Regions from separate parts of the Oceanobacter antarcticus genome, predicted to be linked through region 3. Evidence: predicted binding sites of a transcription regulator. Region 3 holds the regulator's gene; each other region holds the start of a gene.
What was found. Region 3 encodes PhoB, which activates phosphate uptake and scavenging genes when phosphate is short. Its sites were predicted from a motif close to TGTCATANNNNTGTCANA; they were not measured.

Region 1: WG929_RS01450 (sigma-54 dependent transcriptional regulator) is a predicted target of PhoB. The motif match lies at 1,937-1,954, and genes of this name have one in related genera.
Region 2: WG929_RS00055 (beta-propeller domain-containing protein) is a predicted target of PhoB. The motif match lies at 1,451-1,468, and genes of this name have one in related genera.
Region 4: WG929_RS00740 (alkaline phosphatase) is a predicted target of PhoB. The motif match lies at 1,748-1,765, and genes of this name have one in related genera.

The regions. Positions count from the first base shown of each region.
Region 1 covers NZ_JBBKTX010000001.1:304,211-307,642, reverse strand. Annotated here, with positions in the region: gene WG929_RS01455 (sensor histidine kinase) at 1-100, opposite strand, end outside; gene WG929_RS01450 (sigma-54 dependent transcriptional regulator) at 307-1,776, opposite strand; gene fliS (flagellar export chaperone FliS) at 2,178-2,627, opposite strand; gene WG929_RS01440 (methyltransferase domain-containing protein) at 2,988-3,432, shown strand, end outside.
Region 2 covers NZ_JBBKTX010000001.1:12,249-15,680, reverse strand. Annotated here, with positions in the region: partial or broken gene WG929_RS00065 (transposase) at 1-459, opposite strand, end outside; gene WG929_RS00060 (transporter) at 550-1,299, opposite strand; gene WG929_RS00055 (beta-propeller domain-containing protein) at 1,553-3,432, shown strand, end outside.
Region 3 covers NZ_JBBKTX010000013.1:31,226-34,657, reverse strand. Annotated here, with positions in the region: gene WG929_RS11495 (response regulator) at 1-301, shown strand, start outside; gene phoR (phosphate regulon sensor histidine kinase PhoR) at 282-1,589, opposite strand; gene phoB (phosphate regulon transcriptional regulator PhoB) at 1,595-2,293, opposite strand; gene ubiA (4-hydroxybenzoate octaprenyltransferase) at 2,403-3,308, opposite strand; gene WG929_RS11475 (chorismate--pyruvate lyase family protein) at 3,311-3,432, opposite strand, start outside.
Region 4 covers NZ_JBBKTX010000001.1:150,362-153,793, reverse strand. Annotated here, with positions in the region: gene lipB (lipoyl(octanoyl) transferase LipB) at 1-225, opposite strand, end outside; gene WG929_RS00750 (YbeD family protein) at 225-527, opposite strand; gene WG929_RS00745 (D-alanyl-D-alanine carboxypeptidase family protein) at 533-1,672, opposite strand; gene WG929_RS00740 (alkaline phosphatase) at 1,930-3,432, shown strand, end outside.

The sequences.
Region 1 (3,432 bases), on a different contig from region 3:
TGCGACCGCCAGCCGTCATCGCCATAACTGCGGCGGTGTCTTCGACGGTTGGGGCGACATGGGTTTGAACCGAATCGATACTGGCTGTGGACATCGTCATAAACACCTCACCATTCTGCATTTCTGTCGCCAATAAATCAGCGCTCAGTCAGATAAAGCAAAGGCTGTGCCCACTTCAAAAATAAATATAACTCATTGATATTTATTGATTTTTTGCAGGGTAATTTTTTATCCGCCAAGATACAGGCATAAAAAAACCGGCTCTACGCCGGTTTTCTATCACTGCAATACCAACTCACCGAAGGGTCAGGCAAAGTCTTTTTCCTTACGTTGCAAGTTGTACTTGCGCATTTTTTCGACCAGGGTAGTACGGCGAATATTGAGTTTTTCAGCAGCACGAGCAACAACACCATTGGCATCATCCAGCGCCTGCTGTATCAATGATGATTCCAGGTCGGACAAATATTCACGCAGATCCAGTCCGTTCACGGGTAATAACGCGGCGCTCTCCAGATTGGCTGGCGGCATCATTTCCTGAGCGAGGTCATCACCAGGCTCACTCGCTGCGGCCAACGCTTCTTCTTCATCGTCTTCAAAGTGGCGGAATTTTTTCGGCAATTCGTTGACCCCCACCACACCGTACGGGAAAAGGATCGCCAGTCGTTCGACCAGGTTAGCCAGCTCACGAACGTTGCCGTGCCATTCGTGACGACACAACGACATGATCGCAGCGGAGTTGAAGCGAATTGAGCCTCGTTTTTCGTTCTCCAGACGAGCGATCAGTTCATTCAACAACAGCGGCAAGTCTTCAACCCGCTCCCGTAATGACGGCATTTCGATAGGGAAGACATTCAGACGGTAATAAAGATCTTCACGGAAGCCGCCGTCTTCAATCATGTTTTCGAGATTTTTGTGGGTCGCGGCAATAATGCGGACGTTCGTTTGCTGTGTTTTGTTACTGCCAACCCGTTCGTAGGTATGTTCCTGCAACACTCGCAAAATCTTGACCTGCATACTCAATGGCATATCGCCAATTTCATCCAGGAACAAGGTGCCGCCTTCGGCCAGCTCAAAGCGTCCGGGACGGCTGGCAATCGCACCGGTAAAGGCACCTTTTTCATGCCCGAACAACTCACTTTCCAGCAACTCTGCCGGAATGGCACCACAATTAACTGGTACAAACGGTTTGTTACGCCGACTGGAATGATAATGGAGGTTACGGGCGACCACTTCCTTGCCGGTGCCTGATTCTCCCAGAATCAATACACTGACGTCTTTATCTGCCACCTGCATGATCAGCTCACGTACCTGCTGAATATGGCGACTGGTGCCGACCAGGCTGCGGAACAGCTGGATGTCACGTCGCTCACTGCGGCCTTCACTATGGGAATATTGTTCGCGATAAAGCTGGCAGCGGTGCAGGCTGTCTAGCAATTTGTTGTAACTGGGAGGAGATTCTACGGTGGCGATCACCGAGCGACGTACGGAGTCCGGGAGACGATCCAATCCGTGATCTCGGCCAAGACAGATAATCGGCGCTGACTTGTCCCACTGGTAAACGGCTGTCATAACACCATGGAACAGGCCTCGACTGTCATCACCGACCAGCACAGCAGAAATATCCTGGCTGTTATTGGCACGGCGAGTGACTTCTTCCTGCCAGTGCTGACTGTCACTGACAATGACTTCCTCTCCGAGAAAGTCAAGAATCACTTGCATATCGTGACGACGCTGGTGGTCGTCATCGATCAGCAGGATTTTAATTTCTCTCCACATACGCAATCTTCCTTTATTTCAGGCAGTGCCTTATTCCACTTCCACTAAAAAACAGCGAATTCTCGTTGTCTGTTGATGGCTTGACCGGAAGCTAACTGGATAACCAGGGATACTGCCCGTCTGTTCACAAGAGCACCGAACTGTTATTTTTTATTTTTGGTGTCATCCAATTGACTCATGTCGTTCAGTTAAGTGCGTATTTTTGACGAAGTCAAATAATCGACGCAGCAATTCATCACAAACGTATCTGACGTAACATTAGCACGACGGCAGACTACCCCATCGCCCTATTGTCTTACAATACCTGAAATAAGTATTAGTAATATCAATGACTAACAGACGCCTGGAAGATGACACCGTCATCACCCAAACGTTCGTAATTGCCCGTCAGATCGCACGGGTCAGGCCGAGATGTGCGTATTTGCACCCTGATAGCCTGAGAGCGGCTCGCGATTCCCCGAATGAGTCAAATAATCGTCGCGAATACCATCCCAGCCACGCTTGACTTCCAGCATCAAGCTCATGACTTCTTCAATCATGTCCGTATCATTGGCTCTGGTCGCCTGCAGCAGCCGACGATTCATGTAATCGTACAGCCGTTCAAGATTTGCAGAAATCTCTCCGCCGGAGCTGTGATCCAGACTGCTTTGCAAGGTGCTGATGATTTCCATGACACGCCCTAACAGATTGGCTTTGGTGACCATATCACCCCGTTTAATGGCCCCTTTGCTTTGGGCCATACGGGTTAATGCGGCTTCCATCAGCAGTTGGATCAGGCGATGAGGATCGGCATCCAGTACTTCTGAGGTCGTGTTCACTCGCTGGTATTGCTTGGCGCCCGATGGGTACATAGGGTCTGCTCCTTCCATTGTTGTTCAGCTTCTGTTGGCTGTAGCGGCCAAACCGGCGTTTTCTTTAACAAGAAGGTTGCCGAATTAAGCGATCAAGCACATGCGCCGGGCATCCGCTGGCGGCAAACTACTTCCGCCAGCCCGGTAAAAAGTGACCTTCCCTGCCACCAAAAAACAAAAAACTCTTTACAAATCATAATGATAAAAGATGGCACAAGCTCTGCTTAGGCTATCAGCAGATGGTTGCTGTCAATCGCCTGATAACCTGGGGAGCCTGCTAATGATCGGCTTGCCGTTACATCAGATCTGAATCACCAGCCACGGAATCCACATCGCCGGGGTATTTACGAGGGCATTTTCATGGCAAACCTGTTGCCACAATTAACCTTCCAGGGATCAACATCCCATGCTTCCGCTTCGATACGGGCGCGATCGTTGTATATGGCCGCCAGCTTCGCTTACGCCCAGGCTGTTGAAGATCAGGATACCTTGACACTGCAACGCGCTTTGATACAAGCCGAACAGGCTTATCAGCTGCAGCCGGAAAATCTTCAGGTTATTAATCTGTTAGGCCGCATTTGTATGCGTCAGGGCCAGTTGATACCTGCCAGAAATTGGATAGAAGTTGGCCTTGCCATCAAACACACCAGCCCGAGTCTGCTGTACAGCGCCGGGCTGATCGAACTGGAAGACCGACGACCAGCCGTGGCTGAAGACTACTTTTTGCGTTCCTCACAGCTGTCCAGAGTGGCCACCCGAGCGCCTTTTTACCTCGCCCATGTGCGTCTGCAACAAGGAAAATACG
Region 2 (3,432 bases), on a different contig from region 3:
TTTATGACTGGTTCGACCATCGATCGCTGAGCCGCCGGGACGTTTGTTATTTCGGGCAACATGGAGCGTGATACGGTGGTTCCTGCATTCCTTCACAAACCCCTTGGTGTCGTAGTTTTTATCTGCGCCCACGGTTTTACCATGAGCCCCCGGCAGTGCTTTTAAAACCCGGACCGGATCATCAATGCTCAGGCCGATAACCAGCGTGTGCTGAATCTGTTCGACCAGTTGCCGTTCGCTGCGAATACTGAAGAGGATTTGCAGCACTCTCAATAAACGCTCCGGAGGAATGGATTCCCGCCCGCGCTCGGAATAGATCAAACTGAGTTTCCAATCGATGTGGGTGAGCGCCTGATCGAACAGGGTTTTGATGGATCGTAAAGGATGATCGTGTGGCACCCGTTCATCCAGTTTGATGGTGGTGAACAAGGCTTCTTGGGTAATGTCAGCGCCATGCATGGGAGTCCGGGAATCCATTGAAAAAGAGTATTTTACCAAAGCCAGTAGACATCAGGGATAAAATCAACAGCCTGAGCCACACCCATCCCGTCAGAAAACAGCGCTGAGGCCCGTCCCCCAGCGCGAGGTACGACCGACATTCAGGCTGAGATAGGGCGACCAGCGCCGCCCAAACAGCGTCATGCCATGCCCGACACTCATCACGTGACGACTCGGGTCTTGTCTGCGGCTACCCGTGCGCCCCTGATAGCTCAGGTTCCAGCCAGCATGACCCAGCCCCGCTCCCCAGGTCAGACCATCCTGCAAATCATAGTAATCACTAGCGCCGCGCCAGCGATAACCCAAAGCGTACCAGGGCACCCAATCTCCCCACTGAGCCAGCGCCCGAAGGCCAATCTCTTCGTCCACGCTGCCGGTGCCCAGACCAGCAGCTGCATCGGCGGTGGGCAACTTCACCTTGGCCCGAACATCCCACCAGTGCTGCCAATGCCGTCGTTGCCCCAGCCGGGTCATCGAGACCCAGGTATCCGCCAGACCACTGGCACTATCGGATTGTAATACCCCCAGAGTGGCACGAATACGTACCAGCGGCGCTTCGACCGGCAGCGTTTTTCCCAGTGTCAGCGTCCAGGACTGCCAGCGTTGATCCGTCTCCGGCACATCGGCCAGGCCGGTGTGATAACCCAGCGTTGCCTGCAAGGGGGCTGACTGGGCCTCAACCGTGCTGGTGCTGACAATACCGACAAGCAATCCACACAGGTACAAGCCAGCCTGTTTCACCGGCTTGGCTGTGCTGAATATGCCGACTCGACTCACCGAACCGTTGATAACTCTACCCATATCGTTGTCCCGTATCGCTGTCCCTGACCATTCACATCACACCAGTGCACCAGTGCACCAAAAATACACATCCCGAAAACACACCAAAAAACACACCAAAAAACAGACTCAAAAAATAACAGAGCAAGGACGCCAGTCTACCAGTCCGCTATGTAACACTTTTATGAAATTTATCTTGCCGGATTGAAATGGGAAATTTTCCCATATAACCTGAACAATAATCGAACCAACGATCCCGCAGAGGAATCCGATCATGGACAGAGACGTCATAACCCATTTCCGCACCATCGCAACGACGGTGCTGATCAGCGCTATCCTCACTGCCTGCCAGAGCGATAGTGACAGCAAGGGTGTGAATCTGGATGCCGAACTGAAAAACGCCACCACATTGGAAAACTACCTCAAACGCGGTTATATCAATCAATATTCAGAGTCGACCAATACCAGCACCGAAGTCGACACCGCGTCACCAGCAACCGACACAGATACCAGCGCCGATGACTCAACCGGTGGGAATTACTCCGTAACCAACACCCAGGAAAGCGGCGTCGACGAAGCCGATCTGGTCAAACAGAACGGCAGCTACCTCTATGCCGTCCAGCAGCCGCTGCCTGCCTGGCTCGACCCCAGCGGCACAACAGCACCCAAAATTCTCAGTTGGGCCACCCACACCAACCCGGTCAGTAGCAGCCTGCAAGGCAGCGTCACGCTGGCGGGAGCTTATGACGTAGAAGGTTTGTATTTGCAGGACAACCGGCTGATTGCACTGACCCGCTCAGGGCTCGACCCCAGCCGCAACGATCTCGCCACAACACGGGCATCAGACAGCTACTACAACCCCTGGTACTGGCAGTCGTACAGCACCGATGTGCGCGTACTCGACCTCAGTACACCCGCTCAGCCGAACCAGAATTATCAACTGAGTATCGAAGGCTATCTGATCAGCAGCCGTGTGATAAATGGCCAGCTATATATGGCAACCAAGTTCACCCCGACGATCAGTCCCCCCGACAACAGCAATGAGTATGGCGATAACGTCTCGATTGCCAGCTGGCAACACACCGTGCTCGACACCCCTCTGAGCGAGCTGTTACCCCGGATCTGGATCAACGGTGAACAAACCGGACACCTGTTCGAAGATGGCGACTGTCACGTACCCGATCTGGCTCAGGGAGGCTATCCCAGCATCGTCGCACTGGTGCGAATCAACCTGAATAACCCGACCGACTGGGAAGCCAGCTGCAACAGCGGTCGTATCACCGGAGTCTACGCCTCAACCGACGCGTTTATTATGACGGGTTACGACAATAGCCACTGGGATAGCACCCGCCTCGACTGGTACACGCTTGATGGTCTGACGCTGAAAGCCAGTGGCGCAGTACCTGGCACACTGGACGGCAGCATGCCCGGCTTCCGCCTCAGCGAGCAAGACGGCAACCTGCGTATTCTGACCTCCAGCTGGAACTGGTGGTTCTGGGAAGACGTGCTCATCGACGACGTTGCCACCCTGGAGTCCAGCTCCAGCACCACGGCTGTCGCCGCCAACAGCACCGATCTAATGGAAAGCAGCGACTGGCAACACCGCCTGTTTATCGTCACCCCCGCCAGCGATGGCACTCTGGATCTGATCTCACAGCTACCCAACGCCAGCCGCACCACCGTGATTGGCAAACCGGGAGAAGACGTCAAGGCGGTGCGTTATCGCGGTGACCGCGCTTATGTGGTGACTTTTCAGCAAACCGACCCGCTGTACGTGTTGAATCTCAGTGATGCCAGTGATCCTTTCGTGGAAGGCGAACTGGAGATCACCGGGTTCTCGGCCTACCTGCATCCGCTGTCCGACTCACTGCTACTGGGCATTGGCCAGGACGCCGACAGCAGCGGCCGCACAGCAGGCCTGAAACTTACCTTGTTTAATACCTCGGATGCTGCCAACCCGACGGCGATCAATAGCACCCTGCTGGGTGGACGCGGCTCCAGCGCCGACATTCTTCAGGATCACCACGCCGCCAGCTTTCTGGCGACCGACAGCGGGGTGCGGTTGGCATTTACCTGGTCTCATTACGACGAAAACAACGGCTATCAATGGCTAGGGGACAAGATCTATATCGCCGACATCAACACCAGCACCCA
Region 3 (3,432 bases):
GGCCAATGTCCGTTTTGCCTCTGGCGTTGAAGCCCGGCTGGTTATCCGGGACATCAGCTTGCAGGAAATGATTGGTGTTTTTCGGCGTCAGGATGCACTGCCGGTGTTACTGGAGCAGGCCGTTGTTGATGTGATTCATCCTGACAATGGTGATATTGCCCGGATTAATGCGTTTGTTCGCATGTTGCAGGCGCAAGAGCCGCATCCGGACGCCGAGACTGTCCAGATTCGACTGCGCTTTGTCGATGACGATCCGGACAAGCTGGATGCCTTGTCGCGGTTTATTGGCCAGGCGCGCTAGTGTCAGAAAGACGACTGCCGGGGAAAACGCAGGTAAACGTGCTGCCCTTGCCTTCTTCGCTGCTGATTTGCAGTTCACCATCATGATGCAGCAATACGTGTTTGACGATGGCCAGTCCTAGACCGGTGCCGCCGGTGGCGATGCTGCGGCTCGGGTCGGCGCGATAGAAACGCTCGGTCAGGCGGGGAATATGATGATGAGCAATACCGATGCCGTTGTCAGTAACACTGAAATAACCTTTGCCGCCCTCTGAGTACCAGTGCAGCTTCACATGGCCGCCTTCGGGGGTGTATTTCACCGCATTAAATACCAGGTTGGAAAAGGCACTGCGGAGTTCGTTATAAAACCCCATCAGCTTTTGGTCGTGGTCAATACTCAGCGAGAGAGTGTGTTTGTTGCTGCTGAGAGAGGCTGCGTCACGGCGAATCGCTTCCAGCAGCGGTTGCAACGCCACTGGCTGAGCCTGCTCATTCTCACCTGTTTCCAGCCGCGACAGCATCAGCAGATCCTTGAGCAGATTTTCCATGCGATGACTCTGCTCGCTCATCTGTTGCAGCATGCGTCCCCAGCGGGGTGGCAACATTTCAGAAGCAGCTTGCATGGTTTCGACGTAGCCGGAAATCACCGTGAGGGGGGTGCGTAACTCGTGGCTGACGTTGGCGACGAAGTCTTTGCGCATTTCTTCCAGTTGCTTCAGGCGGGTGACGTCATGCACCAGGATCAAGCGGTCTTTACGGCCAAACAAGGTGATATTGAATTGCAGGTAAATACGCGGGTTGATTGGAGAGCGAATGGTCAGCGGTTCGCGGTAGTCCGCCTTGTCGAAGTAGGCCTTGAACTCCGGCGTTCGAATCAGGTTGGTAATGGGCTGGCCAATATCAACCGGGCTGCGTAAGCCAAGGTAGTTTTGAGCGGCCTGATTCCAGAACTCCAGTGCCCCGGTGGCGTCGACCATCAATACCGAATCCTGCAGCGCGGCGGTTGAATCCTGTATGCGGTTGATAATGGCCTGCAAGCGCTGTTGATGTTTGATGCTGCTTTGTTGCAAGCGCTGGTTTTCCGTAAAAATGGAACCCCAGATACCGAGTGTGCGTGGCAAGACGGTGGTTTGTCCCTGATCCAGCCAGCGATGCAGGCGATAGAGCTGCAGCCACTGCCAGGAGATATAGATGCCCATCATCAGGCACAGGGCTTCCAGTGGCTTGCCAAAATAATAGTAGCCACAGCCAACGGCAAGTATCAGCAGATAAAGGATTCGGCGCAGCTCTCTGCGCCAGACAGGGGTCATCAAAATCAGGAGGCTTTGATCGAAAAGCGATAGCCCGTGCCACGAACGGTCTGAATCAGCTGTTCGTGGGATTCGCCAAGCGCCTTGCGCAGACGGCGAATATGGACATCGACGGTACGTTCTTCAACGTAGACATTACCACCCCATACCTGATCCAGTAGCTGGGCGCGGGAGTAGGCGCGCTCCTGATGGGTCATGAAAAATTGCAACAGGCGGTACTCGGTAGGGCCAATATCAATCGGGTTACCATGGGCGGTCACCCGGTGACAGACCGGGTCGAGCATCAGGCCACTGACCTCGATTGGTTCTTCAATGCCTTGCGGCGTTGAGCGCCGTAAAACGGCCTTCAGGCGCGCCACCAGCTCACGCGGTGAAAACGGTTTGGTGATGTAATCGTCCGCCCCCGCTTCCAGTCCTTGAACCTTGTTATCTTCTTCGCCCTTGGCAGTCAGCATGATGATCGGCAGCTCGGCAGTTCGATCTTCGCGCTTGAGGCGGCGAGCAAACTCGACACCGCTGGTGCCTGGCAGCATCCAGTCAAGCAAAATCATATCTGGCTTTCTGTCGATAATCTGCGCATGTGCTTCCTGTACATTCGCTGCTTCAAGGCATTCATACCCGGCCATTTCCAGGGCCACGGCTATCATTTCCCGGATCGGGGCTTCATCGTCCACAATAAGAACGGTCTTGCCTGCTTTGGTCATAACGGCTCGTCACGCAAATGTCACAATAGGAATAATGCGGGGGTATTACACTGATCCAGTGTTACAAGCATGTGACACTGCTGAGATTGGCGTCAAGCATATTGCCTGATCAGGGCAAAGATGGCGTCGCCAGGGCGTAGTTCAGCACCAGGCCAACCCAAATAATCGCGCCATACCAGTGAGCTGCCAGAAACTCCTTTAAACAGGCCATACGCTCACGGCTGCGGATGGCACGTAATTGCCACCACAAATAACCACCTGCAATTAACCAGGCGAGGTAGAATGGCCACCCTGCGTCTAATTGGCTGCCTGTCAGTAGCAGACAAAAATGCGCCATGCCATAAAGAATGGCAATCATGGTGACGTCCAGATCACCAAACAGGATTGCGGTGCTTTTGACACCGATCAACAGATCATCGTCGCGGTCGACCATGGCATAAATGGTGTCATAGCCGACGGTCCAGCAGACGTTAGCAATAAATAACAGCCAGCAGAGGGATGTCAGTTCATTGGCTTGCGCAGCGAACGCCATGGGAATTGCCCAGGAGAACGCAGCTCCGAGAAACACCTGTGGCAGGTGCGTGTGGCGTTTCATGTAAGGATAAAGTGCTGCCAGAGCAACCCCGCCGAGTGACAGCCAGAGGGTCAGGGTATTGGTCATTAACACCAGCAGCAAGCCGATCAGACAGAGCATAACAAAACCGATCAGCGCCTCGCGGTCGGCTATGCGGCCCTGCGTCAGGGGCCGATCCTGCGTGCGTTTGACGTGGCGGTCGATATGACGATCGGCGTAGTCGTTGATGACACAACCGGCGGAGCGCATCACAAATACTCCGAGGGTAAAAATCACCAGGTTGGCAATCGATGGCAAACCTTCGGCGGCCACCCATAGCGCCCATAGCATCGGCCATAACAGCAGGTAGGAACCGACCGGTTTGTTCAGCCGGGTCAGCTGAATCCACTGATGCCAGCGTGGCCAGAGTTTATCGAGTGTGGCAGACAGAGGTGATTGCATAATCAATGCCTTGTGTCGTCTGGCGAATGGAAGCGCGGTGATAGCAGTAGCGAAGAGAACGCCTCCGTTACCAGTAGAGGCGCACCGTTGATTGTAAACACGGAGCGCCTTGTCCAGCAAAAAC
Region 4 (3,432 bases), on a different contig from region 3:
ATAGGTCACCTGGCCACCGCGATCCGTCTGCACCACGGGAATATCTCCGGGCACCAGCAAATGTTCTGCCTTACCAGCCTGGCCTTGAGTAAATACGCGAGGATGCTGTAACAGCCAGATTTCATCCGGGGTATCGGGCTGACGCTGAGCAGTAAATGACACCATTTTTTGATAGCAAGGCTGATAATCAACCAGCCCCAGCCGACGAACCACCACATCGGGCATCAAATCACCATGTGCACCAGTTCGTGGGCGCTCAATTCCTGGTGTAATGCTTCAAGCTGTTCAATACCCGTCGCGGTGATATAGATGGTGAGCGATTGAAAATTGCCTTTGCTACTGTCACGCACCTGGATTTTCTCAAGATCAAATCCGGGCGCATGAACCTGGAAAATATCCAGCACGACCTGGCGATAGTTATCCTTGCCCTTGCCGACCACCTTGATGGGGTAATCGGGACAGGGGAACTCTATTTTTGGTGCTTCCTGAGTGGTCGCAGGTTGTCCGTCAGCGTTGATCAAGGCCATTTCGATTACCCCAGCAAACGTGTAAAAAACATCTGGATCTCGCCCAGCAAGCGACCGAAGAAACCAGCCTCATCAACAGCACTGATCGCTATCAGGGGCCGCTCGTCGATTTTTTCACCGTCTTTACGCACGACCAGTGTACCGACCACGGCACCGGCAGCAATTGGAGCCTTGAGGTATTCATCTGTGATCAGCTCGACATCGAGATCCCCTTCGGTGCCACGTGGCACGGTCAGGTACAGATCATTCTGTACACCGAGTTCAACCTGATCCTGCTGACCCAGCCAGACCTTGCGCTGCTCCAGCACATCATTGGCACCGTACAGCTTGTGGGTCTGGAAATAACGGAAACCATACGCCAGCAGCTTCTGGGTTTCCTGCGCACGAGCATCATCACTGCGAGTCCCCATCACCACGGCAATCAGACGCATGTCGTCACGTACCGCAGAAGCGGCCAGACAGAAACCGGCCGCCTCGGTATGGCCGGTTTTCAAGCCATCAACGGAGGAATCACGCCACAGCAGCTTGTTGCGGTTGGGCTGGCGAATATCGTTGTATTCAAAATATTTTTCGGAATACAGAGCGTAATAATCGGGGTGATCCTTGATGATATGCAAAGCCAACGTGGCTATATCCCGTGCGCTTGAGTGGTGCCCTTCCGCTGGCCAGCCCGTCGCATTCATAAAATGACTGTTGTCCATGCCCAACTTGATGGCGTACTGGTTCATCCAGTCAGCAAAGGCATCTTCAGAACCGGCAAAGTATTCCGCCACCGCCACTGAAGCATCATTACCAGATTGCACAATAATGCCGCGTAGCAGATCGATCAGCGGCACCTCGGTACCTTCCCGCACAAACATTTTCGAGCCACCCTTCTTCCAGGCGTTAACACTGATAGGCACCATGGTGTCGTCGCTGGCATTACCGGTCACCAGTTCGTGCACCGCAATATAGCTGGTCAACATTTTGGTCAGACTGGCAGGTGGCAGGGTCTCGTCGGCATTCTGTTCGACCAATACATTGCCACTCTCGGCATCCACCAGAATAAAGGCCCGCGCATCCAGATCGGGAGCTTTGGGTACAATGACAGCAGCCGATGTACAGGCCGCACTGACGTATAAAAACAGACTTAATAGATAGCGCATGACTCTTGACTAAAAGTAGGAGAGTTGAGCCGGGTATTGTAACACGGCCAGCAGAATTTGCAGTCCAGACGAGAACGACATATTGCCGTCATACAGAGCTGCGATATACAGGGTCACTGAGTCAGGATAATTGAGCCAGTCAGACCCCTGCTGGCCGCAATCAGGCAGTAAAGACTATAGGCGCAGTTCGCACCCCGATTTACACTGACCAATACAAACCAACGTTCACAAGAACCTTTATCTGACAGGAAGTTCCCATGCAACGCCTTGTCTGTTCCGGCCTGCTGGCCATTGCAACAATCACCACAGCAACCCTGGTCACACCCTCAAACGTGCTGGCAGTAGCGCCGTCGGCGTATCAGCCGGATTATCAACAGGGTGAAGCCTGGCTCGATTATCGGCTGGCCAGTACCACACCGGGAACCCATGCGCGCAACCTGATTCTGTTTCTCGGCGACGGCATGAGCATCACCACCCTGACCGCTGCACGTATTTGGCAGGGCCAGCAACAAGGGTTCACCGGAGAAGAAAACTTCCTCTCCTTTGAGCGCTTTCCCTACTCGGGCCTGGTCAAAACCTATAACACCAACCAGCAGACCCCCGACTCCGCAGGCACCATGAGTGCCATTATGACCGGTGTCAAAACCCGTGCCGGAGTCCTCAGTATCGGCCCGGAGCAAGATCGCTCCATCTGCCAGGGCAGCAATACACACTCATTGACCACCCTGTTGGAATACGCCAGCCAGCAAGGGTTTGCCACCGGTGTCGTGACGACCGCACGGATCACCCATGCCACTCCGGCAGCGACCTATGCCCACACACCGGAACGGGACTGGGAAGCCGACAGCGACCTCTCTGACGAAGCCCGCCAACAAGGCTGTCAGGACATTGCAGACCAGTTGATTAACAACGGCTTTGCCAATGGCCTGGATCTGGCGATGGGGGGGGGGCGCCAGAATTTTTTACCCGCCAGCCAGGGCGGCAAGCGTCTCGACACTGATCTGACCCGGCAATTCAACCACCAGTACCCGAACGGACAACTTCTATTGAGCCGAAATGACCTTGTGAGCATGCATGCCCGCACACCGATTCTCGGACTGTTCGCCAGCAGCCATATGGCCTACGCCTACGACCGCACCCCTGCCGAACCGTCGCTCACCGAAATGACCTTTGCTGCCTTACAGGTACTGCAGCAGCAAACGCAGAACACCGACAAGGGCTATGTGCTGATTATTGAAGGTGCCCGAATCGACCATGCCCACCATGCAGGCAATGCTTACCGCGCCTTGACAGACACCATTGCCATGGCCGACGCAGTGGCGTTTGCCGACCGTATGACCAATGACCACGACACCCTGATCACGGTCACCGCTGACCATAGCCATACGCTGTCATTTTCCGGTTACCCGCAACGAGGTAACGATATTCTCGGTCTGGTGCGCCAACCCGACAAGCTCAGTCGGGCAGCTGACAACGCGCCCTATACAACGCTGGGTTACGCCAATGGCCTGGGAGCCAACGACATTGATCCGGTGACTGCAAGTGATTCCGGCCAAACTCCCGGTCGTATCAATGGCCGTATCCGATGGCATGACGATGAAAACACGGCGGATCCTGACTTTCACCAGGCATCACTGGGTCATAAAGAAAGTGAAACCCACGGCAGCGATGATGTTGCGATTCACGCCAAAGGCCCAGGCTCACAGTGGTTTCGCGGATTACTGGAACAAAACAGCCTGTTTCACCTCGCCAGTCGCGCC